Regions from separate parts of the Pseudomonas sp. LG1E9 genome, predicted to be linked through region 2. Evidence: riboswitches for the same ligand, from Rfam matches in the RefSeq annotation. Region 2 holds a riboswitch; each other region holds the start of a gene.

What was found. A riboswitch is a leader RNA that binds a small molecule or an ion and turns the genes downstream of it on or off. The one in region 2 is predicted to bind cobalamin.
Region 1: it holds a riboswitch for cobalamin, as region 2 does, so the genes downstream of both, DNK50_RS15675 (CbtB-domain containing protein) here and cobO (cob(I)yrinic acid a,c-diamide adenosyltransferase) in region 2, are expected to answer to the same signal.
Region 3: it holds a riboswitch for cobalamin, as region 2 does, so the genes downstream of both, DNK50_RS22185 (ABC transporter substrate-binding protein) here and cobO (cob(I)yrinic acid a,c-diamide adenosyltransferase) in region 2, are expected to answer to the same signal.

What each region holds. Positions count from the first base shown of each region.
Region 1 covers NZ_CP029983.1:3,390,057-3,399,865, reverse strand. Annotated here, with positions in the region: gene cobN (cobaltochelatase subunit CobN) at 1-3,170, opposite strand, end outside; gene cobW (cobalamin biosynthesis protein CobW) at 3,174-4,235, opposite strand; cobalamin riboswitch at 4,328-4,529, opposite strand; cobalamin riboswitch at 4,572-4,778, shown strand; gene DNK50_RS15675 (CbtB-domain containing protein) at 4,874-5,062, shown strand; gene DNK50_RS15670 (CbtA family protein) at 5,074-5,778, shown strand; gene DNK50_RS15665 (cobalamin biosynthesis protein) at 5,775-6,167, shown strand; gene cobM (precorrin-4 C(11)-methyltransferase) at 6,237-6,983, shown strand; gene nfuA (Fe-S biogenesis protein NfuA) at 7,169-7,753, opposite strand; gene DNK50_RS15650 (fatty acid cis/trans isomerase) at 7,973-9,809, opposite strand, start outside.
Region 2 covers NZ_CP029983.1:5,140,512-5,150,320, reverse strand. Annotated here, with positions in the region: gene DNK50_RS23550 (AI-2E family transporter) at 1-597, shown strand, start outside; gene hda (DnaA regulatory inactivator Hda) at 801-1,505, shown strand; gene DNK50_RS23540 (C40 family peptidase) at 1,719-2,363, shown strand; gene DNK50_RS23535 (C40 family peptidase) at 2,508-3,044, shown strand; cobalamin riboswitch at 3,092-3,345, shown strand; gene cobO (cob(I)yrinic acid a,c-diamide adenosyltransferase) at 3,424-4,035, shown strand; gene DNK50_RS23525 (cobyrinate a,c-diamide synthase) at 4,032-5,396, shown strand; gene bluB (5,6-dimethylbenzimidazole synthase) at 5,393-6,043, shown strand; gene cbiB (adenosylcobinamide-phosphate synthase CbiB) at 6,040-6,948, shown strand; gene cobD (threonine-phosphate decarboxylase CobD) at 6,941-7,930, shown strand; gene DNK50_RS23505 (cobyric acid synthase) at 7,927-9,378, shown strand; gene cobU (bifunctional adenosylcobinamide kinase/adenosylcobinamide-phosphate guanylyltransferase) at 9,794-9,809, shown strand, end outside.
Region 3 covers NZ_CP029983.1:4,847,725-4,857,533, reverse strand. Annotated here, with positions in the region: gene DNK50_RS22195 (ABC transporter ATP-binding protein) at 1-741, opposite strand, end outside; gene DNK50_RS22190 (iron ABC transporter permease) at 738-1,754, opposite strand; gene DNK50_RS22185 (ABC transporter substrate-binding protein) at 1,751-2,761, opposite strand; cobalamin riboswitch at 2,876-3,070, opposite strand; gene DNK50_RS22180 (DNA/RNA non-specific endonuclease) at 3,108-4,037, opposite strand; gene DNK50_RS22175 (M4 family metallopeptidase) at 4,171-5,235, shown strand; gene DNK50_RS22170 (protealysin inhibitor emfourin) at 5,264-5,569, shown strand; gene DNK50_RS22165 (aldehyde dehydrogenase family protein) at 5,581-6,963, opposite strand; gene DNK50_RS22160 (LysR family transcriptional regulator) at 7,068-7,946, shown strand; gene DNK50_RS22155 (hypothetical protein) at 7,985-8,194, opposite strand; gene DNK50_RS22150 (amino acid aminotransferase) at 8,296-9,492, opposite strand.

The DNA.
Region 1 (9,809 bases), 1.8 Mb from region 2:
CCGCCCCAGTTGAGGTAAACCTCGGCAAGGTCCTCGCGGCTTTGCCACAGGCGACCATCAATCGCGCCCTGCACGCCCGCGCCGTAGGCACCGGGCTTGGCGCCGAAGATCCGCCAGCCGGCTTGCCTGGCGGCGGTTTCTGCGTCCAGGCCAGACGCCAGCAACGCGGCGCGCTCACTGCGCACCTTGGCCGCCAGCGGGTTCATATCGTCGGGCTCGTCGAGGGCCGCGACCGCTTGAACCGCCGCATCGAACAGGCGGATCAGGTTGGCAAACGCATCGCGGAAGAACCCGGACACCCGCAGTGTTACATCCACACGCGGGCGGTCCAAGAGGCTCACCGGCAGGATCTCGAAGTCGTCCACCCGCTGGCTGCCCGTGGCCCACACTGGGCGCACGCCCATCAGCGCCATGGCCTGGGCGATATCATCACCGCCGGTGCGCATGGTGGCGGTGCCCCATACCGAGAGGCCCAACTGGCGCAAATGATCGCCGTGGTCCTGCAGATGCCGCTCCAGTATCAGGCTGGCCGACTGGAAGCCGATGCGCCACGCCGTGGTGGTGGGCAGGTTGCGCACATCGACGGTGAAGAAGTTGCGCCCGGTGGGCAGTACATCCAGGCGACCCCGACTCGGCGCGCCACTCGGCCCCGCCGGTACGAAGCGGCCGCTGAGGGCATCCAGCAAACCGCGCATTTCCGCCGGACCGCAGGCATCCAGGCGTGGCGCTACGACAATACGCAGGCTTTCGATAACCGCTTTCACGTGTTCCCAACCGGGTTCTTCCAACTGCTCAAGCGGGCCTTCCAGCGCCTGATCGATCAGTCGCGCCGCGTAGAGTTCCAGGCGCTCGCGGGTGTCACCGGCGGTGCGCCATAGCTGCGTGTCGATGCTCTGCAACACCGCCGGGCGGCGTCCAGTCCACGGTTCGGCCAGGGCACAGTCCAGTGGGTCGAAACCCAGCTCAAACGCCTTCGCCAGCACGCGCAACAGGCTCGATTGCGGGCCACGGCCATCACCACGGGGGATGCGCAGCAACGCCAGCAAGGTGTCGATGCGCAAGCGGCCTTGGGGCGACTCGCCGAAGATATGCAGGCCGTCGCGAATCTGCGATTCCTTCAAGTCACACAGGTAGGTGTCCAGGCGTGGCAACCAGACCGCCGCATCGGCGTCGCCATCCAGTTCGAGTTCCTGGTCGATGCAGGCTTCACGCACCAGCTTGAGAATGTCTTTTTGCAGCTCGCGGGCGCGGCGTGGATCGAGCAGTTGGGCTTCGTAATATTCGTCCGCCAACAACTCCAGGTTACGTAGCGGGCCGTAGGTTTCGGCGCGGGTCAGCGGCGGCATCAGGTGATCGATGATCACCGCCTGGGTACGGCGCTTGGCTTGTGCGCCTTCACCGGGGTCGTTGACGATAAACGGGTAGATATTCGGCAGCGGCCCCAGCAACGCATCAGGCCAGCAATTTTCCGACAGGCCCACGCCTTTGCCCGGCAGCCATTCCAGGTTGCCGTGCTTGCCCACATGGATCACGCCATGGGCGCCATAGGTGTGGCGCAACCAGAAATAGAACGCCAGGTAGCCGTGGGGCGGCACCAGGTCCGGGTCGTGGTACACCGCACTCGCGTCCACCTGGTAACCCCGTGCCGGCTGGATACCGACGAACGTCAGGCCCAGGCGTAGACCGGCGACCATCAGACGGCCGTCACGGAACATCGGATCGTTGTGGGGCGTGCCCCAGCGCTCCAGCACGGCCTGTTGATTGGCAGCAGGCAGGCGCTTGAACATCGCCTCGTAGTCATCCAGGCCGAGGCTTTGATGGCACGGGCGCAGGTCGAGGCTGTCCAGGTCGTTAGTGACGCCGCCCAGCAACTCGTGGATCAAGGCGGTGCCGCTTTCCGGCAGGGCCGTCGGCACCGGGTAACCTTCAGCCTGCAACGCAAGCAGGATATTCAGCGCCGCCGCAGGGGTATCCAGCCCGACGCCATTGCCGATACGGCCGTCGCGGGTCGGGTAGTTGGCCAGGATCAGCGCGATGCGTTTATCCCCATTCGGCACTCGCGCCAGTTCGACCCAGCGCCGCGCCAACTCAGCGACAAAATCCATGCGCTCGGGTGCTGCGCGGTAGCACACCACATCCGACTGGCTGCGTTCGCTGCGCCAGGCCAGGTCCTTGAAGCTGATCGGCCGGCTGATAATGCGGCCGTCCAGCTCCGGCAAGGCAATGTGCATCGCCAGATCACGTGGGCCAAGGCCTTGTTCGCTGGCCTCCCAGCCGGGCTGGTTGTCCTGGGCGCAAATCGCCTGGATCACCGGGATATTGCGGCGAAACGGGCGCAAATGCGGGGCTTCGGGGCTGGATTGGGCAAAACCGGTGGTATTCAGAATCACCGAGGCCTGCGCTTCATCCAACCAGTCCTCGACCGCCGCGAGGCAGCCGGGCTCTTTCAGGCTGGCCACCGCCATCGGCAACGGATTGAGGCCCGCCGCCTGCAAGCGCTGGCAGAACACGTCGATAAAACCGGTATTGGCCGCCTGCAAGTGCGAGCGGTAGAACAGCACGGCCGCGACAGGTTGCTCGGCGTGCCAATCCGCCTGCCAGTCGTCGAGCCGGGCATTGGCTTTATGGGGGTGATAGATCGCCGTGCGCGCCAGGGCTTGCGGTTCGGCCCACGGGTAATCGCGGTCCAGATAGCCACTGGCCAGGCAGCGATAGAAATCCAGCGCATTGGCCAGCCCGCCCTGACGCAGAAACTGCCACAGGCGATCCCGAACCTCGACGCCGACGGTACTGAGGCCGCTGAGCTCCGGATCCGGGCGATCATCTCCCGGCACCAGAATCAACTGCACGCCGCGCTCGGCCAACTCCACCAAGCGTTCGATGCCGTAGCGCCAATAACCGATGCCCCCGTGCAGGGAAATCAGGATGACCTTGGCGTGGCGCAGCACCTCATCGACATACAGGTCGACCGAGGCATGGTTCTGCACTTGCATCGGGTTGGCCAGGCGCAGGCTGGGGTAGTCGTCGGGTAACTGCTGGGCCGCTTCGGCCAACAATGCCAGGCTGGAATCACCGCTGCACAGGATCACCAGCTCGGCGGGCGTTTGGCCAAGGTCGGCAATATTGTCGTCCGCGACGAAACCACCGGGCTGAGTCCTGAGCAGGTGCATGGGTTAAACGCTGAGCGCGGCGCGCAATTGCGCTTCGAGGCCGGCCGCGTCGAGGTCCTGGCCGATCAGCACCAGGCGCGTAATGCGGGCTTCATCGGCCGTCCAGGCGCGGTCGAAGTGTTTGTCGAAACGGGTGCCCACGCCCTGGATCAGCAGGCGCATCGGTTTGTTCGGGATCGCGGCGAAGCCTTTGACGCGCAGGATGCCGTGCTGCACCACCAGCTGGGTCAAGGCGTCGAGCAGCAGCGCTTCATCGGCTTGAGGCAGGTCGATGGAGATGGAGTCAAACGCATCGTGATCGTGGTCGTCTTCACCTTCGTGGTGGTGATCGTGATGGCTGTGACGACCGTCGATGTGCTCTTCGGACCCAGCACCCAGGCCAATCAGCACGTCCAGGGGTACGCGACCGCTGCTGGCTTCGATGATCTTCACGGCTGGCGGCAGCTCTTCGGCGACTTCCAGGCGCACACGGGCCAGGTCTTGCGGGCTGATCAGATCGGACTTGTTGAGGATCACCAGGTCGGCGCTGGCCAGTTGGTCGGCGAACAGCTCGTGCAGCGGCGACTCGTGGTCCAGGTTCGGGTCGAGCTTGCGCTGGGCGTCCACTTGATCGGGGAACGCAGCGAAGGTGCCAGCGGCCACGGCCGGGCTGTCGACCACGGTAATCACCGCGTCTACCGTGCAGGCGCTGCGGATTTCCGGCCACTGGAAGGCTTGTACCAGTGGTTTTGGCAGGGCCAGGCCCGAGGTTTCGATAAGGATATGGTCAAGGTCGCCGCGACGGGCGACCAATTCGCGCATCACCGGGAAGAATTCTTCCTGAACGGTGCAGCACAGGCAGCCGTTGGCCAGTTCGTAGACACGGCCGTTGGCTTCTTCTTCGGTGCAACCAATGGAGCACTGCTTGAGGATTTCACCATCAATACCCAGCTCGCCGAACTCATTGACGATCACGGCGATGCGACGACCCTGGGCGTTGTCGAGCATATGGCGCAGCAAGGTGGTTTTGCCCGAGCCGAGGAAGCCGGTAACGATGGTGACGGGAAGTTTGGCCAGTGTTTTCATCGGATGCCCTTGGGGGCGGGCATACGGGACGATAGGCCCTGCGGCATGGCGCAGAAGCGGATTTCGTCACCGGATCACCCCGCCCGGTTGAATTGGAAAATCGGTTGCGAGGCAGGTCTCCTGGCTTGGGGCTTGCGGGTCGCGAGACCGGCGCCGGCTGCGCCTTCCCGCCGTTGATGGCAGTGGCGTGGCAGTCGGATGAACCCTTCACAGTTGCGGGGGCAGCCGCGGCTTGAACCGCGTTCCCTTCTTAGCTTCGGCCTGGGCCGAAGAACCTCGAAGGTGCAAGGCTACAGGGGCTTGCCGCATTTGACTACCGTCCCCCGCCCATGCTCTCCTACACATCTTGTTTCGGGTGCCCCTCACGGGGTGAAACGGGAAACCGGTAAATCATGCACGCCATGACCAGTCCGGTGCTGCCCCCGCAACGGTAAGCGAGTGAAGCGTCAGATCCACTGTGCCAGTACGGCATGGGAAGGCGATGCTTTATAGACCCAGTGTCCCTCGCAAGCCCGGAGACCGGCCCGCAAAATCAGATAACAAACCCGCGGTGGGCGGGCGCTGTTCGGAACCCTGCGTGCCTGGCTCGCGGGGTTTTCATGCGCTCGTTTCACCCAGACACCTGAAAGGGACGCGCCATGTCGATCATCAGCAGCACTTCGCCCTCCGCCAGCAGCACTTCTACCCTGAGCCAACGCCTGACCGCCGCCATCGGTGCGTCGATTCTCGGCGCGTGCCTGGTGTATTTCGCCGGTTTCTCGCATATCGAGGCGGTGCACAACGCTGCCCACGATACTCGCCACAGCGCCGCGTTCCCGTGCCACTGAGACCTGCCGACATGATCAAGCGTATTGCGCAAACCGCAGGGTTCACCGGCTTGCTGGCCGCCCTGCTGCTGACCCTGCTGCAAAGCTTTTGGGTCGCCCCGCTGATATTGCAGGCGGAAACCTTTGAAAAAGCCCCTGCAGCCACCGAAGTGGTGCACGAACACGCCGCCGGCGCTGCTGCCCACACCCACGATGCCGAAGCCTGGGAGCCGGAAGACGGCTGGCAGCGCGTGCTGTCCACTACGGGTGGCAACCTGGTGGTAGCGGTCGGTTTCGCGCTGATGTTGGCCGGCCTCTACACCTTGCGTGCGCCCACCCGCACGGCACAAGGCCTGCTGTGGGGTTTGGCCGGTTACGCAACCTTTGTGCTGGCGCCGACGATGGGCCTGCCGCCCGAGTTGCCGGGCACGGCAGCCGCTGATCTGGCGCTGCGCCAGACGTGGTGGATCGGCACTGCGGCCTCCACCGCTGCCGGGATTGCGCTCATCGTGTTCGGCCGCAACTGGCTGCTCAAAGTGCTCGGCGCTGCCATCCTTGCGGTACCGCACGTGATCGGCGCGCCGCAACCGGAAGTGCATGCGATGCTCGCGCCGCAAGCCCTGGAAGCGCAGTTCAAAATCGCCTCGCAACTGACCAACGGGGCGTTCTGGCTGGCCCTGGGCCTGATCAGCGCCTGGCTGTTCCGCCGCAACCGCGACGATCAATACTCGGCATGACCTACGTGGTCGGCCTGGGTTGCCAGCGCGGTTGTGCGGCTCACGCCCTGCTGGCGCTGTTGGATACCGCCCTCGCCGAGGGCGGGATTGATCGCCACAGCATCACCGCACTGGCCAGCATCGACCGCAAACAGGACGAGCCAGGCTTGCTGGCGCTGGCGCGGCAGTTGAATCTGCCTTTGCAATGCTTCAGCGCCGAGCAACTGGCCGCTTATGCAGACCGACTCAGCCACAAGTCCGCCGTCGCGTTCGCCCATACGGGCTGTTACGGCATCGCCGAAAGCGCCGCCCTGGCCCTTGCGGAACAGCTCTGCGGCGCGCCTGCCCGGTTGCTCATCACCCGCAAAAAAACCGCCCAAGCCACCTTTGCGTTGGCCTGCGCCGGTTAAACCCCGATAATCGCCCTCCCCGATCATGAGCAATCTTCATGCTCGCCCGTTTTTGACAGGAACTCCCCAATGACCGTCTACTTCATCGGCGCAGGCCCCGGCGACCCGGAATTGATCACCGTCAAAGGCCAGCGGCTGATCCGTAGTTGCCCGGTGATCATTTACGCCGGTTCGCTGGTGCCCGCTGCGGTCCTGGAGGGGCATCAGGCAGAACAGGTGGTGAACAGCGCCGAACTGCACCTGGAGCAGATCATCGACCTGATCAAGACTGCCCACGCCAAAGGCCAGGACGTCGCGCGCGTACACTCCGGTGATCCGAGCCTCTACGGCGCAATCGGCGAGCAAATCCGTCATTTGCGTGAACTGGGCATCCCATTCCAGATCATCCCTGGCGTCACCGCCGTAGCGGCCTGCGCCGCGCTGCTGGAGACCGAACTGACCCTGCCGGACATCGCCCAAAGCGTGATCCTGACCCGCTATGCCGATAAAACCAGCATGCCGGCCGGCGAGGACTTCGACAGTCTGGCGCGGCATGGGACAACCATGGCGATTCATCTGGGGGTCAACCATCTGGAGAAAATCGTCGCCGAACTGCTGCCGCACTATGGCGCTGATTGCCCGATTGCCGTGGTGCACCGCGCCACGTGGCCGGATCAGGATTGGGCGGTGGGCACGCTCAGTGACATTGCCGGAAAGGTCGAGGCCAAGGGTTTTCGGCGTACGGCGCTGATTGTGGTGGGACGGGTGTTGGCGAGTGACAGTTTCAGTGAATCGTCGCTGTATCGGGCGGGGCATGCGCACCTTTATCGGCCATGAGCTTTTACCTCACAAATGGCGGCGTACCAGTTGCTTAGGTGGCGGCTGATATGACCCTATCGGGGGCAAGCCCCCTCCCACAGTTGATCTTCTTTGTTAGATGTATTGCGTAAAGCAATGAATTTTAAGCGAAAAAAAACGGCGCTCACGGGGCGCCGTTTTTTTGTTCGCAGTGAACGCCTTACTCAGTAGTAGGCGTTTTCTTTCTGCGTGTGGTCGGTCACGTCACGTACGCCCTTGAGCTCCGGGACGCGCTCCAGCAGGGTACGCTCGATGCCTTCACGCAGGGTCACGTCCGCCTGGCCGCAGCCTTGGCAACCGCCGCCGAACTTGAGCACCGCGATACCGTCATCAACGACGTCGATCAGGCTGACCTGACCGCCGTGGCTGGCGAGCCCTGGGTTGATCTCGGTTTGCAGGTAGTAGTTGATGCGCTCGTTGACCGGGCTGTCGGCGTTGACGCTCGGCACCTTGGCGTTGGGCGCCTTTATGGTCAACTGGCCGCCCATACGGTCGGTGGCATAGTCGACTACGGCATCGTCCAGGAAAGCTTCACTGAAGTGGTCGATGTACGCGGTGAAGCTTTTGAGCCCCAGGGCGGTGTCTTCAGGTTTCTCTTCACCAGGCTTGCAATAGGCAATGCAGGTCTCGGCGTACTGGGTGCCGGGCTGGGTGATAAAGACGCGGATGCCGATACCTGGGGTGTTCTGCTTGGACAGCAGGTCAGCCAGGTAATCGTGGGCGGCGTCGGTAATGGTTATGGCAGTCATGGAAACTCCTCACAGGCTTGCCCGGAGTTTACGCCAAATTATTACGGAGGTACAAAGTCCCAGTGTTTTTGTCGGGTTAGGTTTTGGCGGGTGGTGGCGTGACACCTACCTGATATATGGAGATCAACATGTGGGAGGGGGCTCGACTTAACAACCCGGTCTGCTCTAAGGCCGCCGCGCGCTTGCTTTTGATCTGAGAGCGCTCCCCCAACCCACCACTCACAAATTCTCATACCGATTCATATCCAGGACCCCCGCCTCAACCGGCGTAGTCTCCCGAACATACTCCGACAAATCGTGGAAATACTGCCAAAACAACGGATGGCTCCGGCGTACCCCCCAACGATCAACGATCCTCTCAAACTGCTGGGCGTCCTTGGCCTGCTCCATCTGCGCCACAAACGCCGGCACGTCCCCTGCCGGAATATTGAAGATGAAATTCGGATAGCTACTGAGCACCCCCGGATAAAGGGTCAAGGTATCCAGCCCCGGCTGATAGCGATACGCCTCGCCCAGCAAAAACGCCACATTACTGTGGGCACGGTTGCGCAGCAGGCTATAGACCACACGCTGCCCGCTGGCAGTCTCAACCCGCAGCATCGTCGCCTCAGGCAACTGATCAATCACCTTCAGCCCCGCCGCCGGACGCGACGTCAACCGGCTAAGCGCCTGCTCAGCATCCTGCAAGGCCGGGTCAATCCCGTCACGCGAACAATACGCGCCAGAACACCGATTAATCGGGTCCGGGCTCGCATTCAGATCACCGTAACGGGCAATCAACTGGTTGGCGAAGTCCCGCTTGGGGTCCTGTTCATTCAAGTGCAAGCCTGTAGGTTTATCGTCATCAATCGCTTCGTAATCCAGCCACAGCTTGATCTTGCCGCTGTTCTGATACCAATCATCCATAAAGCCTTCACGAGCGTCCGCCGGCATCAAGCGCAGGAAGTTCTGCTCTGCACCGTTACGGATCAAATCGAAGTACAACCGAGTCTGGGCCTGGTGCGAGACGTTGCCGAACACATCGAAATTCACCGCCAACTGATAATAGGTGCGCTCCAATAACGGATAGTCGAACAGCCACATCGTCTGCGGCACTTCGCCAATCAGGCCTTTGGTGACCGATGCACTGTCGAAGTGGCGAAAGATGCTCAGCAACGCGTTGTCATTGCCCGCCCACAGGCTCGACCAACTCGGCGGCGGCAAATCGGCATAACTATCCCGGCGCAGCGCCTCGTACCTGTTGCGCTTGTCGCGATAGGCCAACCACAGGCTCAGCACACTGCCCACGTCGTCGTTCTGCCCCGGCATGGCCAGCAGCGGCGTGGCCTGGCCGCGGTACCGCGCATCGGTGATGTACAGGTCGTGGTCCGGGTCCTGGAACAGGGTCCAGAAGTTGTCGCGGATCACGTCCGTGGCGATCTGCCCACGGCACACCGGCCCGCGAATAAAGGTGCGTACAAAGTACTCGGCGTCATCCAGCATGAACTGATAGCGCGCCTTGGCCGGGATCGCCTCGAAGGTGTCGAACGGATTGGCGCGGCGGCCCGGGCCATAACCCGGCAAGGCGTTGACCTGCCAGTTGCCGCTGTAGAACAGGTCTTTGATACGCGCCATTTTCGCAGCGCTGAACGGATAGGTGATGTGAGTCTTGTGCACAATCACGCCCTGCACCGGCCACAGACGGTAGTAGACCCGCGTGCCTGGGTCGTCATTGGGGCGACGGGTGTTGATCAGGTCGATGGGCTGCCCACTCGGCGTACGCGAGCGCACCCACTGGAAGTAATGCCCTGGCTCGCCGTTCTCGAAATAGATATGGGCCAGGAACAAGTGCTCGAACAACCAGCGCGCCACCAGGCTTTCACGGGCGCCGGGCTGGTTGAGCAGGTTTTCCCACTGTAGAAGCTGCAAGGCTTCGTTGGCACTCGGCGCCAGGCCCTGCTGATCAATCGGCGCGCCGGACGCGAGCCAGCGTTGCAGCGTCTGGTATTGCTGGTCGGTGAGGCCCGTGACCGCCAGGGGCATGCCTTCTCTGGGATGGGCGCCGGCATAGGCATTG
Region 2 (9,809 bases):
CTGATTCCTGTGGTTGCGTTCTACCTGCTACGCGACTGGGACATCATGATGGCCAAGATTCGTAGCCTGCTGCCGCGTGATCGTGAGGAGCGCATCGTGTCCCTGGCCGGTGAATGCCATGAAGTGCTGGGTGCATTCGTGCGTGGCCAGTTGTTGGTGATGTTGGCCCTGGGGGTTATCTACGCCGCAGGCCTGATGGCCATCGGGCTGGAGCTGGGCCTGTTGATTGGCTTGATCGCTGGTCTGGCTGCCATTGTTCCTTATATGGGCTTTGTGATTGGTATCGGTGCGGCGCTGGTAGCTGGTCTGTTCCAATTTGGCGGCGACCTGTACCCGATGCTCGGGATTATTGCGGTGTTCATGGTCGGCCAGGCCCTTGAAGGCATGGTGCTGACGCCGTTGCTGGTGGGGGATCGGATCGGGCTGCACCCGGTTGCGGTGATCTTTGCGATCCTGGCGGGCGGCGAGCTGTTTGGCTTTACTGGCATCTTGCTGGCATTGCCTGTGGCCGCGGTGATCATGGTGCTGGTGCGCCATATGCACGATCTGTACAAGGATTCGGATGTGTACACGGGCGTCGAAGACCCCGACCTGTAACCGCTGCGTCACAAACCCGGCTCCGGCCGGGTTTGTTGTTTATGGGGTGGTGGCGTCAAACAATCCGCGTAAAACCGGCAAGTTAACGCAAACCTTTGATTTTGCTTGTGGTCTGCTGCATTGTGCACCCGGCGTCACGGGTATAAACTTTGCAAACTTTACACAGAGGCCACTAGCGGTTCGATGGGAGCCGTTCAGTCAGCATGAAACCGATTCAGCTGCCCTTAGGTGTGCGTCTGCGTGATGACGCCACCTTTATCAATTACTACCCAGGCGCCAATGCCGCTGCACTCGGCTATGTCGAGCGGCTCTGCGAAGCCGACGCCGGGTGGACTGAAAGCCTGATCTATCTGTGGGGCAAGCACGGCGTGGGGCGTACCCACCTGTTGCAGGCCGCTTGCCTGCGCTTCGAGCAGATCGGCGAGCCGGCGGTGTACCTGCCCTTGGCTGAGTTGATGGATCGCGGCATCGGCATCTTCGATAACCTTGAGCAATACGAACTGGTGTGCCTGGATGACCTTCAGGCGATTGCCGGCAAGGCCGATTGGGAAGAGGCGCTGTTTCATCTGTTCAACCGCTTGCGTGACAGCGGTCGGCGTTTGTTGATCGCTGCCTCCACCTCGCCGCGCGAGTTGCCCGTCAAGCTGGCTGACCTCAAGTCGCGCCTGACCCTGGCGCTGATCTTCCAGATGCGCCCGCTGTCCGACGAAGATAAATTGCGCGCCCTGCAATTGCGTGCCTCCCGTCGCGGCCTGCACCTCACCGACGAAGTCGGGCACTTTATCCTCACCCGTGGCACTCGCAGCATGAGTGCGCTGTTCGACTTGCTCGAACAGCTCGATCAGGCCTCCTTGCAGGCCCAGCGCAAGCTGACCATCCCGTTCCTCAAAGAAACCCTAGGCTGGTAGCCAGCCCTTTGTTTTCAAGGGTTTTGGCAAATTCCAGGCGTCAGAAAACCCGCGTTTGGGCCGGTTTGGCCACGCGAAAGGCGTCTATAGGGTGTTAAGGGCTTAGATGTCATAGTCCAAACAAGAAGTCACATAGATCACGATTGAATTTGCAAATCGATGTGATAGAGGGCATAGTCTCGGCTTCTTTACACATCAGCCACGGTCGTGCCCATGCTAAATCGCTTCGCACCCCTCGTGCCTCTCGCACTCGTTACCCTGTTGTTTGGTTGCGCCTCCCATCCTCAACAGGTGGTTGAGCAGCAAAAGCCTCAACAACATGCCCAGGCAAAATTCGTTGCAGCGCAGTCTTCCACTGTCTATCAGGAAGCTCTTTATAAAGAAGAGCAGGCAACCGAGAAAGAACTGGCCGACTTCTCCGGCAACAAGCCTTATCAGCTTCCAGTTCTGGCCGACAGCATCCTCGAACGTGGCATGTCCCTGATCGGTACCCGTTACCGTTTCGGCGGTACCTCTGAAGCCGGTTTCGATTGCAGCGGTTTCATCGGTTATCTGTTTCGTGAAGAGGCTGGCATGAACCTGCCACGCTCCACTCGCGAAATGATCAACGTGAAAGCACCGTTGGTCGCGCGCAACAACCTCAAGCCCGGTGATCTGCTTTTCTTCAGTACTGCAGGCCGTGGTCGTGTCAGCCACGCCGGTATCTACCTGGGCGATAACCAGTTCATCCACTCCAGCAGCCGTCGCAGTGGCGGTGTTCGAGTCGACAGCCTGGGCGACAGCTACTGGAGCAAAACCTTCATCGAAGCCAAGCGTGCACTCGCCATGGCCCCGACGACAGTTACCGCTAGCAAGTAAACTTAAAGTGATACTTGAAGTTTGACGTGTAAGCGCTAGAATCCCTGGACATTGTTGTAATCCGTTCGCGCGAGCTTTGCTTGCGCGTTCTGGTTTTCAGCGTTCGGCAGCGAAAGCCGCATCCAGACCAGGATTGTTTTGCACATGTCGACGTCAGCCCGCCTTGTTCTCCTCGTGTGCGCCGCGCTGCTCAGCGCTTGCGCCAGCCGTCCACCGCCCGCTCCTGTCGCGGTCAAGCCCAAGCCGGTGTTCAACTACTCCACCCAGAATTTCTCACCTGCTGCCGAAGACGTGCTCTTCCGTGCGCTGGGCCTGGTCGGCACGCCTTATCGCTGGGGCGGCAACACGCCGGACTCGGGCTTTGATTGCAGCGGCCTGATCGGCTTTGTGTTTCGCGACGCCGCCGGGATTTCCCTGCCGCGCACCACCCGCGAACTGATCGTGATGCGCGCCCAGGACGTGAGCGAGCAGAACCTGCAAACCGGCGACCTGCTGTTCTTCGCCACCGGCGGTGGTTCGCAGGTCAGTCATGCCGGGATCTACGTGGGCGAAGGCCGTTTTGTCCATGCGCCGCAAACCGGCGGTACGGTGAAGCTGGATACCTTGTCCAAGGCGTATTGGCAGAATGCCTACCTGAGCGCCAAGCGTGTGTTGCCGGGGAATCTGGCGCGCAATCCTTAAAAGCAGCTGCAAGCTTGAAGCTTGCAGCTAGCCCCTCAACCCACTAACCTTCGCCGCTTGTTCCAGGTGCTCTGTGACCCATGGGTCGACGGAGTGAAACAGGGAAGCCGGTGAGTGAGCGCGCTTGTACACAGCGCCGCCGCAATTCCGGCGCTGCCCCCGCAACGGTAAATGAGTCAAGACGCTGCTTTTGCCACTGTATCGCTCGCGATATGGGAAGGCGCAGCGTTGGCCTGTGTGCTCTCTATAAGAGCAGCGCCACTCATGAGCCCGGAGACCGGCCTGGATCATTCAACAGCATCACGGTGGGCGATGCTTGGCTGTCTGTTTTTTCTTTTTCCTGCCCGCCGTTTTTGTCCAGCCCCAACGGAGAGCTGCCATGACCTATACCCCCGACCGCGACGAACGCCACCTGGCGCGCATGCTGCGCAAAAAAGCCGTGATCGACGAGCGCATTGCCAATTCCCCCAACGAATGCGGCTTGCTGCTGGTACTTACCGGCAACGGCAAAGGCAAGAGCAGCTCGGCGTTTGGCATGCTCGCGCGCGCCATGGGCCATGGCATGCAGTGCGGCGTGGTGCAGTTCATCAAGGGGCGCAACAGCACAGGTGAAGAGTTGTTCTTCCGCCGCTTCCCCGAGCAAGTGCGCTTCCATGTCATGGGCGAAGGTTTTACCTGGGAAACCCAGGACCGCCAGCGCGATATCGCCGCCGCCGAAGCTGCCTGGGCGGTGTCCCGCGAGCTGCTGCAAGACCCAGCCATTGGCCTGGTGGTGCTGGACGAACTGAACATCGCCCTCAAGCACGGCTACCTCGACCTGGACCAAGTGCTCAGCGACCTGCAAGCCCGCCCGCCGATGCAACACGTGGTGGTCACCGGCCGTGGCGCCAAGCCGGAACTGATCGAGATGGGCGACACCGTCACCGAAATGGGCATGCTCAAGCACGCATTCCAGGCCGGTATCAAGGCACAGAAGGGCGTCGAACTTTGAATCAGCCCCGTCATTGCCCAGCCGTATTGATCGCCGCACCGGCGTCCGGCCAGGGCAAAACCACCGTCACCGCTGCGCTGGCGCGTTTGCACCGCAACCTGGGGCGCAAGGTGCGTGTGTTCAAATGCGGCCCGGACTTCCTCGATCCGATGATCCATGAGCGCGCCAGCGGTGCACCGGTGTATCAATTGGACATGTGGATGGTGGGTGAACAGGAAAGTCGCCGCCTGCTGTGGGAAGCAGCGGGGGAGGCCGACCTGATCCTGATCGAAGGCGTGATGGGCCTGTTCGACGGCACGCCCTCCAGCGCCGACCTGGCGCGCCACTTCGGCGTGCCGGTGCTGGGCGTGATTGATGGCACCGCCATGGCCCAGACCTTTGGGGCCCTGGCACTGGGCCTGGCGCGCTACCAGCCGGATCTGCCGTTCGCCGGCGTGCTGGCCAACCGCGTCGGCACGTTGCGCCATGCGCAGTTGCTTGAAGGCAGTCTCACCGAAGGCCTGCGCTGGTATGGCGCACTGTCCCGCGAGACCGGAATCGAGCTGCCGAGCCGTCATCTGGGTCTGGTGCAAGCCAGCGAACTGAATGACCTCGATGCACGGCTGGATGCCGCCGCCCAAGCCTTGGGCAGCAGTTGCGAAGTCGCCTTGCCGCCGCCCGTTACCTTCGCCGCGCCTGAAGTGATCGACGCCGAGCCGCTGTTGGCCGGTGTCCGCATTGCCGTGGCCCGCGACGAAGCCTTCGCCTTTACCTACGGCGCCAGCCTCGACCTGTTGCGGGCGATGGGCGCTGAACTGACGTTTTTCTCGCCGATCCATGACCACGCGTTGCCTGACGCCGACAGTCTCTATCTGCCCGGCGGCTACCCTGAATTGCACCACCAGGCGCTGTCTGAAAATACCCCGATGCTCGACGCCATTCGCGCGCACCACGCGGCGGGCAAGCCGTTGCTTGCTGAGTGCGGCGGCATGCTCTACCTGCTGGACTCGCTCACCGACGTCGATGGCCACCGCGCCGAACTGCTTGGCTTGTTGCAGGGTGATGCGGTGATGCAGAAAAAATTGGCGGCACTGGCCCTGCAAAGTGTCGACTTGCCGGAAGGCACATTGCGCGGGCATACCTATCACCATTCGTTGACCACGACCGCGTGGGAACCGATTGCTCGCGGCCTGAGCCCCAATGGAGGGCGCGGCGCCGAAGCGGTTTACCGACAAGGGCGCATGACGGCTTCCTACGTGCACTTTTACTTTCCGTCGAACCCGCTTGCGGTGGCCGCATTGTTTTTGCCTCTCACAGGGGAATGCATCCGAAATGTGGGAGGGGCGGTGCGACGATTCGACTTGCCCCCGATGAAGCCATGACCGACAACGCCTTCCCCGAGGCCGACCGCGATGCCGTCTACCGCGCTATCGCCGAGCGTCGCGACATGCGCCATTTCAGCGGCGGCACCGTCGCCCCAGAGTTGCTCCACCGCCTGCTCCAGGCCGCGCACCAGGCCCCGAGTGTGGGCCTGATGCAGCCGTGGCGTTTTATCCGCATCAGCAACCGTCACCTGCGCGGGGAGATCCAGCAACTGGTCGAAGAAGAACGTGTGCGTACCGCCGAGGCCCTCGGCGAGCGCTCCGACGAGTTTATGAAACTCAAGGTCGAGGGCATCAATGACTGTGCCGAAGTACTGGTGGCGGCGCTGATGGATGATCGCGAGCGCCATATCTTCGGCCGGCGCACCTTACCGGAAATGGACATGGCTTCGCTGTCCTGTGCGATCCAGAACCTGTGGCTGGCGGCCCGTGTGGAAGGCCTGGGCATGGGCTGGGTGTCGTTGTTCGAACCCCAGGCCCTGGCCAATCTGCTGGGCCTGCCGCCCGGCGCCAAACCCCTGGCCGTGTTGTGCCTGGGGCCGGTCGCCGAGTTCTATCCGGCACCGATGTTGCAGCTCGAAGGCTGGACCGAACCGCGTCCGCTGAGTGACATGTTGTATGAGAATACGTGGGGAGTGAGTCAATGAGTGTGGCCTTGCTGTGTGTCGCTGCAGTGGCGCTGGATGCGCTGTTGGGCGAGCCCAGGCGCTGGCATCCGCTGGTGGCGTTCGGCAATTTCGCCGGGCGCATCGAGCAGCGTTTCAACAGTGGTGGTCGTGGCTGGCGCAGCCACGGCGTGACCGCGTGGTTTATCGCCGTGGTGCCGTTGACCCTGCTGGCCACCGCGTTGTCGTGGGCGCCCTATATCGGTTGGGTGCTGGAGATCCTGGCGCTGTACTGCGCCCTCGGCATGCGCAGCCTCGGCGAACATGTAATCCCGGTGGCCCAGGCGTTGCGCAGCGATGACCTGGATGAAGCGCGCACACGGGTCAGCTACCTGGTGAGCCGCCAGACCAGCGAGTTGGACCGCACCGAAGTCGCCCGCGCCGCCACCGAGTCGGTGCTGGAAAACGGCAGCGACGCGGTGTTCGCCGCGATTTTCTGGTTTGTCGTCGCGGGCGTGCCGGGCGTGGTGCTCTACCGCCTAAGCAACACCCTCGACGCCATGTGGGGCTATCGCAATGAACGCTTCGAGCGCTTCGGCTGGGCCGCAGCGAAAATCGACGACGCGCTCAACTACATTCCTGCACGCTTGGTGGCGTTGACCTACGCCGTACTTGGCAACACCCGCCTGGCCCTCAAATGCTGGCGCACCCAAGGTCCGACCTGGGACAGCCCCAACGCCGGGCCAGTGATGGCTGCCGGCGCAGGCGCCTTGGGTGTTGAATTGGGCGGCGCTGCCATCTATCACGGCGAAGTGCACCAGCGCCCGCAACTGGGCGAAGGTCCGGCGGCGGATGCCGATTCCATCGACCGAGGCTGGCAACTGGTGCAGCGCGGCGTATGGTTATGGCTGCTGATCCTATGTGCGGGGGCGCAATTCTATGCTTGAACACGGTGGCCGACTGCGCAAGGCGTCCATTCAATACGGGATCCCCGAGGCCGATTGGCTCGACCTGTCCAGCGGCCTCGCGCCCTGGCCCTGGCCGATCCCGGAGATTCCCCTGCGGGCCTGGGCGCGGTTGCCAGAGACGGACGACGGCTTGGAGCAGGCCGCCAGCGAATACTACGGGGCCGCGCATTTATTGCCGGTGGCCGGTTCCCAGGCGGCGATCCAGTTGCTGCCGCGCCTGCGCCGGTCCGGCAAGGTCGGCGTGCTGTCGCCGTGCTACGCCGAGCATGCCGAAGCCTGGCGCCGCGCCGGGTATGTGGTGCGCGAAGTGCAGGAGCAGGAAGTCGACTTCTTCCTCGACGGCCTCGACGTTTTGGTGGTGGTCAACCCCAACAATCCCACGGGCCAGAGCCTGACGCCCCAGCGTCTGCTGGACTGGCACACGCGGCTGGCCCAGCGCGGCGGCTGGCTGGTGGTGGACGAGGCGTTTATGGACGTGACGCCGGAGTTGAGCCTGGCGGGCCAGGCCCATCAGGTCGGCCTTATTGTGTTGCGTTCGTTCGGCAAGTTCTTCGGCCTGGCCGGTGTGCGTCTGGGCTTTGTGCTGGCCGAACGCAAGTTGCTCAAGTTACTTGCTGAACAGGTCGGCCCGTGGGCCGTAAGCGGGCCGACGCGGGTGCTGGGGCAGGTGTGTTTGCGCGACACCGCCGGGCATGCGCGCCAGCGGGCGCGTTGCGTCGAGGCTGGCCAGCGTTTGTTCACACTGCTTGAGCACCACAGCTTTCAGCCCCAAGGCGGCTGCGCGTTATTCCAATGGCTGATCACACCCCACGCTGAACGCATGCACGAATTCATGGCCCAGCGCGGCATCCTGCTGCGGCTGTTCGTCCACGACAGCAGCCTGCGCTTCGGCCTGCCCGACACCGAAGCCGATTGGTTGCGCCTCGACGCCGCCCTGGCCGCCTATAAGGACGCTTCATGAGTACGCTGATGGTGCAGGGCACCACGTCCGACGCCGGTAAAAGTACCCTGGTGACTGCGCTGTGCCGCTGGCTGGTGCGCCAAGGCATCGCCGTGGCGCCCTTCAAACCCCAGAACATGGCGCTCAACAGTGCCGTGACGGCCGAAGGCGGCGAGATCGGCCGCGCCCAGGCGGTGCAGGCGCAAGCGGCCAACCTGGCGCCCCACACCGACATGAACCCGGTGCTGCTCAAGCCCAATAGCGACACTGGCTCCCAAGTGATCATCCATGGCCGCGCCGTGACCACCATGAACGCCGTGGCCTATCACGACTACAAAGCCATCGCCATGCAGGCGGTGCTCGCCTCCCACGCACGTTTGAGCCAAGCCTACCCGGTGGTGATGGTGGAAGGCGCGGGCTCCCCGGCAGAGATCAATCTGCGCGCCAACGACATCGCCAACATGGGCTTCGCCGAAGCGGTGGACTGCCCGGTGCTGCTGATCGCCGACATCAATCGCGGCGGTGTGTTTGCCCATCTGGTCGGCACCCTTGAGTTGCTTTCCCCCAGTGAACAGGCGCGGGTCAAGGGCTTCATCATCAACCGCTTTCGTGGCGATATCGCGCTGCTGCAACCGGGCCTTGATTGGCTGGAAGCGCGCACCGGCAAGCCGGTGGTGGGTGTGTTGCCTTACGTGATGGACCTGCACCTGGAAGCCGAAGACGGTATTGACCAACGCCAGATCGACAAAGTGGCGCAGGTGCTCAAGGTGGTGGTGCCGGTATTGCCGCGCATCAGCAATCACACCGACTTTGACCCGTTGCGCCTGCATCCCCAGGTGGATTTGCAGTTTGTCGGGCCGGGTCAGGCGATCCCTGCTGCCGACCTGATTATCTTGCCGGGCTCCAAAAGTGTGCGCAGTGACTTGGCGTATCTGCGTGCCAATGGCTGGGATACGGCCGTGGCGCGGCACTTGCGCTATGGCGGCAAGGTGCTGGGGATTTGCGGCGGGTTGCAGATGTTGGGTGAGCAGGTGCATGACCCGCTGGGGTTGGAGGGGGGCGCCGGGTCTAGTGATGGGCTGGGGTTACTGGCGTTCAGCACGACCCTGGAAGAGGAGAAGCAGTTGCGCAATGTGCGTGGGCGGTTGGTGCTGGAGGATGCAGAGGTCAGTGGGTATGAGATTCATGCGGGGGTGACGTCGGGCGATGCGTTGTCTCATGCGGCAGTGAGGCTGGACGATGGGCGCAGTGATGGGGCTTTGAGTGCTGACGGGCAGATTCTCGGCACGTATCTGCACGGCTTGTTCGAGACCCCGGCGGCCTGCAGTGCGTTGCTGCGTTGGGCCGGGTTGCCGGATGTGCAGGAGGTTGACTACCACGCCCTGCGCGAGCGCGATATCGAGCGCCTGGCGGATCTGGTGGAGAACCACTTGGACACCGATTTGTTGCGCAAACTGTGTGGGGTTTAATGGTGTACTCACGGTCCAAATGTGGGAGGGGGCTTGCCCCCGATAGCGGTCTTTCGGTGTACATATCCATTGCTGCGGTAACGGCCGCTTATGGTTCCGCTCTTACAGCGGCTCACTTTTGGAAAGGCCGGAAGCCGGCCCAGCCAAAAGTAAGCAAAAGGCCTTCGCCCCACCACTCGGCACCTCGCTCAGGCTCGGTGTGCCCGAACGCAGGCTTGAATCCGTGGGCCGCCGCGATGGGCCATCCATGGCCCAGCGCGGCTAACCCGGCGTCCTGCCGGGTTACCCACGGATTCAAGCCCGCGTTCGGCCAGCGTGGTTTACGGGGCGATCTCAGATCAAAAGCCAGATCAAGAGCGACTCGCTTCGCATCGTGGGTTGGTGGGTGGTTTGGTGGGTGGATTGGGGGTGTCTCATGCTTCAGCTGATTT
Region 3 (9,809 bases), 290 kb from region 2:
CTGCGCCCCATCAAACGGGTCGGTCAGGTAATGTCCCTGCACCCCAAACGTGTCCTGCAAGCGTTGCGGCGTCAGCACCTGCAGCGGTGTGCCCAACGCCACCAAACACCCGCGATCCAGCACGGCCAAGCGATCACAGGTCAGCGCCTGGTTAAGATCATGCAGCGCAATCAATGTCGTCACCGGCAACCCCTGCACGCCCTTCAGGATCGCCAGTTGATGCTGGATATCCAAGTGATTGGTCGGCTCATCCAGCAACAGGATCTGCGGCCGTTGCGCAAGGGCGCGGGCGATGTGCACGCGTTGGCGTTCGCCGCCGGAGAGGCTGCGCCAGGCGCGTTGGCTCAGGTGGGTGGCGTCGACGTCGTGCAGGGCCTGGACGACGATGGCGTTGTCGTCGCTGGACCACGGGCTCAGCGCCGACAGCCACGGCGTGCGGCCCAGCGCCACGGCGTCGAACACGCGGATGGCGTCGTCGGTGTCGGCTTGTTGCTCCACCACGGCCAACTGCTGCGCAATGGCGCGGCGCGAAAGGTCGCCCAGCCGCTCGCCGCCCAGCCGCACCTCACCTGACGCCGGTGTGCACAAGCCCGCCAGCAGTTTGAGCAAGGTGGATTTACCGGAGCCGTTCGGGCCGACAATCCCCAACGTCTCGCCCAACTGCACCTCCAGGTGAATGTCGCGCAGCAACTCGGCGTCGCGCACCTTGAAGCCCAGGCCGGTGCAACTGAGTACGCTCATCGTGCATTCCTCCGGCCGATCAGGATCAGCGCAAACACCGGCGCGCCGACCAAGGCGGTGACCACGCCCACCGGAATCACCTGGCCTTTGATCAAGGTGCGCGACAGCACATCCGCCGCGATCAAAAACAGTGCGCCGCCCAAGGCGCTGGCCGGCAGCAAACGCGAGTGCCCAGTGCCGAGCAGCAGGCGTACCGCGTGGGGGATCACCAGGCCGACAAAACCGATGGAGCCGACAATCGACACCATTACCGCCGTCACCAGTGCCGCGCAGCCCACCAGCACAAATTGCACGCGGCGTACCGGAATGCCAAGGGACGCCGCCGAGTCGCTGCCAAAGGTGAACGCATCCAGCGCACGCCGATGCCACAGGCACACCGCCAAGCCGGCCACTGCCACCGGCACCGCCAGCCACACCGACGGCCAGCGCACGCCGCTGAGGTTGCCCAGCAGCCAGAACATGATGCCGCGGGCCTGCTCGGAACTGGCCGACTTGGTGATCAGGAATGCGGTGAGCGCATTGAACAGCTGCGAACCGGCGATGCCTGCAAGGATGATCTGGCCGGTGCCGCTCATGGAGCTGCTGGCCCGCGCCAGCAGGATCACCAGGGCAAACGCCGCCATGGCGCCGACAAACGCGCCGGCCGACAGCGAAATCAACCCGCCGCCCACGCCCATCAGCGCGACCAATACCGCGCCGGTCGATGCGCCGGCGCTGATGCCCAGCAAGTAAGGGTCAGCCAGCGGGTTGCGCAGCAACGACTGCAAGATCACCCCGCAGGTGGCCAGCCCCGCACCGCACGCGGCGGCGACCAGGGCGCGGGTCAGGCGGTAGTTCCACACCACGCCTTCGTCGATGGGGTCGAGCAGGTAGCCGGCGTTCCACAGTTTGTTGGCGAGCACTTGCAGCACCACTTGCGGCTCGATGGCGGTTTCGCCGATGGCCACGCCGGCGAGTACGGCGATCAATAGCAGCGTCAGGGCGAGCAGGGTGCGGATCACGCTTTTATTCATTTGTGCAGGTCGTAGCCGTCGATGGCGCCAGCCAGTTGTTCAAGGCCATCGAACGTGCGGATGCTGGCCTGCAGCGCCAGGGCGTCGAGGATGATGATGCGGTTGTTTTTCACCGCGTCCATGTTGCGCGTGACCGGGTCGCTGCGCAGGAAGGCGAGTTTCTTTTCATGGTCATCGGCGGGGTAGCGGCGGCGGTCCATGCGGGCGATCACCAGGAAGGTCGGGTTGGCCTTGGCGATGGTTTCCCAGCCGACGGCGGGCCACTCTTCATCGGACTGCACCACGTTGTGCAGGCCGAGGGTTTCGAGCATGAATTCGGGGACGCCCTTGTGGCCGGCCACATACGGGTCGCTGGCCATCTCGGAGCTGGAGAACCACACCAGCGCGCTGGCGTGCTTGAGGCCCTTGCTCTGCACGGTGGCGACGGACTTGGCCAGGCGCGCCTTGAGGTCATCGTTGAGCTGTTGGCCGCGCGCCTGTACGTCGAAAATCTCGGCCAGCTGGCTGATGCTTTTGTAGATGGTCTCGATGCGGAACGGCTCCAGCCGCGTGCCGTCGGCGCCCACCAGGTTGTCCTTGCCTTCGCAGTCGGAGGGCAGCAGGTAGGTCGGGATCTTCAGTTCATGGAATTGCTCGCGGGTGCCCACCACACCTTGCGGGCCGACCACCCATTCCAGCTCGGCAGCCACCAGTTGCGGGCGCTTGGCGATCACGGCTTCGAAGCTCGGCTCGTTGTTGGCCAGGCGTTCGATCTTGTCGTTCTGCGCCTGGTACTGGGGCAGCACACGGTTGAACCACAGCGAGGTGCCGACCACTTTATCGCCGACGCCCAAGGCATACAGCATTTCGGTGGCGGCCTGGCCGATGGTCACGCTGCGCGCAGGAGCTTGCGGGAAGGTCACGGCATTGCCGCAGTTTTCGACCGTCAGCGGGTAGTGAGTGGGCGCCGCTTGGGCCAGGGCACAGAAACCCAGGCCGGTGATCAGGGCAATAACGCGTGGCAGCATCGGGCGATCTCCGTGTGAACCGTAGTTGAAACAGGGGCAGTACGGCTCGGAAATACGCCCTCGAACGCTGCCGGTCGGGCAGGCAAGGATGTCCTTCCCGGACACCCCGCCGGTTAGTGATTGTGCTGGGCCGGCAGGTCTCCTGACTGATGCGTCGTCGCCACGCTCCGACCTTCCCGGACGAGGTCCAGTGGCGTTAAGGAGCAGGCTCGGCACCTACAGTTGCGGGGGCAGTTTCGATTGGCGCCGCGGGCGGCGTTTCGAATTCCCTATTAGTCCCGTGGGGGAACCGGCGGCGGTATGGTAGTTGATTCAGCCTCGCAGAGGGAGGCTGAAGTTCAGTGGCTCACAGACGAATGTCTTGGGGGCCCTGGATCAGCGCTTCAATTCGCGTGCCGGTGGCGCGCTCTTCGTTGCTGAACCCGTCGTAGTCGGCCAGGTTGCCGAAACGGATGCCGGTCAATTGCTCGATCTGGATCACGCTGCGCTGGTAGGTCCGCAGTTGGCCAAATACCAGCTCAAGCTGACCCAATTCGCGGCTTTGGTCGATCATGTAGGCACTGGCCGACGGCTTGCCGTCGTCGCTGAGGTAGGCGACCACTTTCCAGAACGCCTTGGGGATTTTGACGCCCCGGTACACGCGGTCATCGTCGCCGAACACCGGCCCGGTAAACACCGTGGCCCGCGCTTTCCAGCGTTGCGTGTTGTCGAGGATGTAGTCTTCAAGCTCCAGCCAGGTCTTCTGGTTAAAGCCGCTCATCTGCGGTGAGCAGTTGGTGAAGTGGAACGTATCGAGGTTGGCGGTTTTTGCCTCGTCGCCCCAATTGGGATCCTGGCGCCGCACCAAGTGGCCGCGATCCAGGCCATTGCCGGCGTAGAGGTCTTCGCCTATCTGGGCGTCGGTGGGCAGGCGGCCGTCGTAGGCCCAGGTGTCGTTGCTGCGCACGATATCCACGTGTTTCCCGCCGTCGATATTGACGCCCACGTAGAGTGCCAGTCGTCGGGCGCGTGACATCGTGATGGAGAAATGCGTGTAGTCCAGGCGCTTTGGCTGCGCATCAGGCGCCAGGGCCTGCGCCACGGTGGGCCAGGGCACCTCGAAGCTACCGAGGAAATCGTCGGCGTACCCCTGGCGGTTTTTCAGGTCTTTGGCCGGGGTGACACGCGGCGTCGCGGCCCGGGCTTCCAACAGGGTTGGGCTGGCCGCGAGCAGCGGCCGCAGGTCGGCGAGCCGGGGGCGATAGGTCAGGTCGGCGTTGGCTTTACGTGCTGGCATCGGGCGGTCCTCACGGGGGTTGGATCAACATGACTGCAACATAGGTTGATGACAATTGATGTCGAGTCAAGCCATGGCGGCTATCCTGAAAACGGTCGTCCAGACGCTCACCCCTCGCAAAAGGAGCCAGCCAATGTGTGTTCGCCAGCCTCATCGCAATCCGATTTTTTGCCTGATCCCGCCGTACATGCTCGACCAGATCGCGCGCCACGGTGATAAAGCCCAGCGCGACGTCGCGTTGCGTACGCGGGCCAAGGACAGCACGTTCCGTTCGCTGCGCATGGTCGCGGTGCCCGCCAAGGGCCCCGCGCATATGGCCCTGGCCATCGGCGCCGAAAAACGCCGCTCGATCTACAGTGCCGAAGGCTCCGACAGCCTGCCTGGCAAGCTGATCCGCGCTGAAGGCCAGCCTGCCAGTGGTGATGCCGCAGTGGACGAAGCCTATGATGGGTTGGGCGCCACCTTCGACTTTTTCGACCAGGTGTTCGACCGCAACTCCATCGACGATGCCGGGATGGCGCTGGACGCCACCGTTCATTTTGGCCAGGACTACAACAATGCGTTCTGGAATTCGACGCAGATGGTGTTCGGGGACGGTGATGCGCAGTTGTTCAACCGCTTCACCGTGGCCCTGGACGTGATCGGCCATGAACTGGCCCACGGCGTGACTGAGGATGAGGCCAAGTTGATGTACTTCAATCAATCCGGTGCGTTGAACGAGTCGCTGTCGGATGTGTTCGGCTCACTCATCAAGCAGTACGCGTTGCAGCAAAAGGCCGAGGACGCCGACTGGCTGATCGGCAAAGGGTTGTTCACCAAGAAAATCAAAGGCACTGCCTTGCGCTCGATGAAGGCACCGGGCACCGCGTTTGATGACAAGCTGCTGGGCAAGGACCCGCAGCCGGGGCATATGGATGATTTTGTGCAAACCTATGACGACAATGGCGGCGTACATATCAATTCCGGGATTCCCAACCATGCGTTCTATCAGGTGGCGACGAAGATCGGTGGGTTTGCCTGGGAGCGGGCAGGGCGCATCTGGTATGACGCCCTGCGCGATGCACGGTTGCGGCCGAACTCGGGGTTCCTGCGTTTTGCGCGTATCACCTACGACGTCGCCGGTCGTTTGTACGGGGCGAACAAGGATGAGCAGAAGGCCGTCAAGGTAGGCTGGAAAGCCGTGGGCATCAACGTCTGACATGCCGCCAGGGCGGTGAGGAACAGCCATGCGAATTTCGATCAAGGAAAACGGCGGCCCGGCATTTTTTCCGGGCCTGGCGAAACCGAACAGTGTGGAGCTGGAGAAGCTGCCCGAGCCGCAACAGCAGGAGTTGCGGCAACTGATCGAAGCTTCAGACTTCTTCAAGTTGCCGCAAAGCACGGCGCCTGAGCCTGGCAAACCGGGCCAGGTGCATTACACCCTGACGGTCAGCGAGGGTGAGCGCGAGCACACAGTGTGTGTGCTCGCGCCGGTGAAGTCCCAGGCCCTGGATGGGTTGGTGCAGTGCGTGCGGCGGCATGTTCGCTGTTGAACCCCGAGGGGTTACTTGCGATCCAGCCATACCGTCTGCGCGTTGCAGAACTCGCGCACACCAAAGTGCGACAGCTCGCGGCCGAATCCACTTTTCTTCACGCCACCAAACGCCACCCGTGGGTCGGAGACGCTGAAGGCGTTGACAAAGATCCCGCCGGTTTCCAGTTGATTGGCGATGTCCCGCGCCTTCGCCGCGTCAGTGGTGAAGATGCTCGCGGTAAGGCCGAACTCGCTGTCGTTGGCCAGGGCCACGGCGTGGTCGGCGTCGCGGGCGGTGATGATCGAGGCTACCGGGCCGAACAGCTCCTGTTTGAACGAGGTCATCTGGTCGGTGACGTTGGCCAAAACGGTCGGCGCGTAGTAGTTGCCGTTGCCTGCGACTTTATCGCCACCCAGCAGCAGGGTCGCGCCTTCTTCCAGGGTGGCCTGGACCTGGCCGTGCAGCTCGTCGCGCAGGTCGAAACGGGCCATTGGGCCGATGTAGGTGGCCGCTGACGTCGGGTCGCCCATGACCAGGGCGCGGCTGGCTTCGACGAATTTGGTGGTGAAGGCTTCAACCACGCCTTCTTCGATGATCAGGCGCTTGGCGGCGGCGCAGACCTGGCCGCTGTTCTGGAAGCGGCCGATCAGCGCGGCCTGTACGGCGGCATCGAGGTCGGCGTCGTTGAGCACGATGAACGGGTCGGAGCCACCCAGTTCCAGCACGCATTTTTTCAGCGCGGCACCGGCCTGGGAGCCGATGGCGATACCGGCGCGCACGCTGCCGGTGAGGGTAACGGCGGCGATGCGTGGGTCGGCGATGGCCTTGGACACGCCTTCGGTGGTGACGTTGATCACTTCGAACAGGCCTTCAGCGAAGCCGGCTTTCTGAAAGGCTTGCTGGATCAGGTAGGCGCTGCCCATCACGTTTGGCGCGTGTTTGAGCACGTAGGTGTTGCCGGCCAGCATGGTCGGCACGGCGCCGCGCAGCACTTGCCACACTGGGAAGTTCCACGGCATCACCGCGAGGATCGGGCCCAGCGGGCGGTATTCGATGTGGGCGGTGCCGTTGTCGACGAGGGTCGGCTCCGGGGCGAGCATGGCCGGGCCTTGGGCCGCGTACCATTCGCTCAGTTGCGCGCATTTTTCCACTTCGGCACGGGCCTGGGCGATGGGTTTGCCCATTTCCAGGGTGATCATCTGCGCCATGGCTTCGGCTTGCTCGCGCAGGGCAGCGGCCAGGGCCAGCAGCAACTCGGCGCGCTGGCTGACCGGCTGGCGGCGCCAGGTGCGGAAGGCGCTGGTGGCGCGGTCCAGGGCGGCGTCCAGTTGCGCTGTGGTTTCGTACGGGTAGCTGCCGACGGTTTCGCCGTTGGCGGGGTTGATCGATAAAGCGTGGGTAGTCGCGTTCATGGCACCGTCCTGCGTGTACGTTGGAATGGAGGTCAGCGTACGGGGCTGGCTCTTTTCTGGAAACTGAATAATATTAAGCAATACATTCACGAATGGAGAATGACTTGGACCTGGTGCAGCTGGAAATCTTCAAGGCCGTTGCCGAGCAAGGCAGCATCAGCGCCGCCGCGCAGTTGATTCATCGCGTGCCGTCGAACCTGACCACGCGGATCAAGCAGCTGGAGCAGGATCTGGGCGTGGAGCTGTTTATCCGCGAGAAGAGCCGCCTGCGGCTGTCACCGGCCGGATGGAACTTCCTCGGTTATGCCCGGCGCATCCTCGACCTGGTGCAAGAGGCCCGTGCGACCGTGGCGGGGGAAGAGCCCCAGGGCGCGTTTGCCCTTGGCTCGCTGGAGAGCACGGCGGCGGTACGTATCCCGGCGTTGCTCGCGGCGTACAACCAGAAACACACCAAGGTCGAGCTGGACCTGAGCACCGGCCCGTCGGGCACCATGATCGAAGGCGTGCTGTCGGGGCGCCTGGCCGCCGCCTTTGTCGACGGGCCGGTGCTGCATTCGACCCTGGAAGGCGTGGCGGTATTTGAAGAGGAGATGGTAGTGATCGCGCCCCTGCACCACGCACCGATCACCCGAGGGCAGGACGTGAATGGCGAGAACATCTATACGTTTCGCTCGAACTGCTCGTATCGCCATCACTTCGAACGCTGGTTTTCACAGGATGGCGCGGTGCCAGGCAAGATCTTCGAGATCGAGTCCTACCACGGCATGCTCGCCTGCGTCAGCGCCGGGGCCGGGCTGGCGCTGATGCCGCGCAGCATGCTGGAAAGCATGCCGGGGTTTGCGGCGGTGAGTGTGTGGCCGTTGATGGACAGTTTTCGCCTGCTGAATACCTGGCTGATCTGGCGGCGGGGCACGGTGTCGCAGAGTTTGAGCAGCTTTGTGAAGTTGTTGGAGGAACGCAATCTGGAAGCGTCGGTGTCTTAATGTGGGAGGGGGTTGCCCCCTCCCACATTGACCCGGTTTCAGCCGCCGAACTGGAAGGTGCCCATGGCCAGTTTGGCCATTATTGCTGTCGCGCCCAACTGCACCAGCCACAACGCCAATCCACCCAGGAACACCCCCAGTGCCACTTGCAGCACCAGGCTTTTCTGGCGCTTGGGTTGCGGGGCGCGGGGTGCGTAGTCATGCAGTTCGTCGCGGTCGGCGCGCAGGTCCAGGTCGTCGTTTCTCATAAGGCTCTCACAGCAAAGGGGCGTTCGGTCTTCAGTCTAGTGGCTTGGCCAACAAAAAGGGGGAAGCCATTGGCTTCCCCCTTTGTATGGCGCTGGCCGGGTTATAGAACCTGAACAATCGCTTTTGTTACCGCACCAATGTTCGACTGGTTCAGCGCCGCCACACAGATACGCCCGGTATCCAGCGCGTAGATGCCAAACTCGCTGCGCAGACGGGTGACTTGCTCAACGGTCAGGCCGGAGTAGGAGAACATCCCACTCTGGCGGCCGACGAAGCTGAAGTCGTGGCCCGGTGCAGCCTTGGCCAGTTCGGCGACCATCTGCTCGCGCATGCCGCGGATGCGCAGGCGCATTTCGGCCAGTTCGGCTTCCCACTGGGCGCGCAGCTCAGGGCTGTTGAGCACAGCGGCCACAATCGCGGCGCCGTGGGTCGGCGGGTTGGAGTAGTTGGTGCGGATCACGCGCTTGACCTGGGACAGGATGCGCGCGCTTTCTTCCTTGGAATCGCCAACGATGGACAGCGCGCCCACACGTTCGCCGTACAGCGAGAACGACTTGGAGAACGAGCTGGAGACAAAGAAGGTCAGGCCCGATTCCGCGAACAGGCGCACCGCAGCGGCGTCTTCGTGGATGCCGTCGCCGAAGCCCTGGTAGGCCATGTCGAGGAACGGCACCAGGTTCTTGGCCTTGACCACGTCCAGCACGTTCTGCCAGTCGGCCGGGCTCAGGTCGACGCCGGTCGGGTTGTGGCAGCAGGCGTGCAGCACCACGATGGACTGCGGCGGCAGGGCGTTGAGGTCTTCGAGCAGGCCGGCGCGGTTTACGTCGTGGGTGGCGGCGTCGTAGTAACGGTAGTTCTGCACCGGGAAACCGGCGGTTTCGAACAGGGCGCGGTGGTTTTCCCAGCTCGGGTCGCTGATGGCGACGACGGCGTCTGGCAGCAGTTGCTTGAGGAAGTCAGCGCCGATCTTCAGGGCGCCGGTGCCACCCACGGCCTGGACGGTCACGACACGACCGGCTTCGAGCAATGGCGAATCGTTACCGAACAGCAGGGTTTGCACGGCCTTGTCGTAGGCGGCAATACCGTCGATCGGCAAGTAGCCACGGGCGGCGTGTTGCGCCACGCGAATGGCTTCCGCTTCGGCAACGGCACGCAAGAGTGGAATCTTCCCCTCCTCGTTGCAGTAAACGCCTACGCCAAGGTTGACCTTGGTGGTTCGTGTGTCGGCGTTGAATGCTTCGTTGAGGCCCAGTATAGGATCGCGTGGTGCCATTTCGACAGCGGAGAACAGGCTCATTTTGCGGCAGCTCTATGGGGGAAAGGAGGGACGTGTCGCGCTCCAGCCGAATGCACTAGAGCGGTGCACAAACGGGGAGCTAGTATAGAGGCCATCACGGCTGAGGGCGACAACCGAAACGGCTTTTCGGCCAAGTTTTTCGGTTTATTTGCTGACCGTTAGTCTTATTGCAACATTGATCCTGGACGGCAGATAGGACGATTGCCTTGAAACCCGTCACATTCGCCACCACTTGTATGGCTATCATGGTTTTTTCCTACCGCTTGCTCTGAATATTCGCGAGGGGTGGTCTATTTCGTCCTCGGCGGGTTTACAGT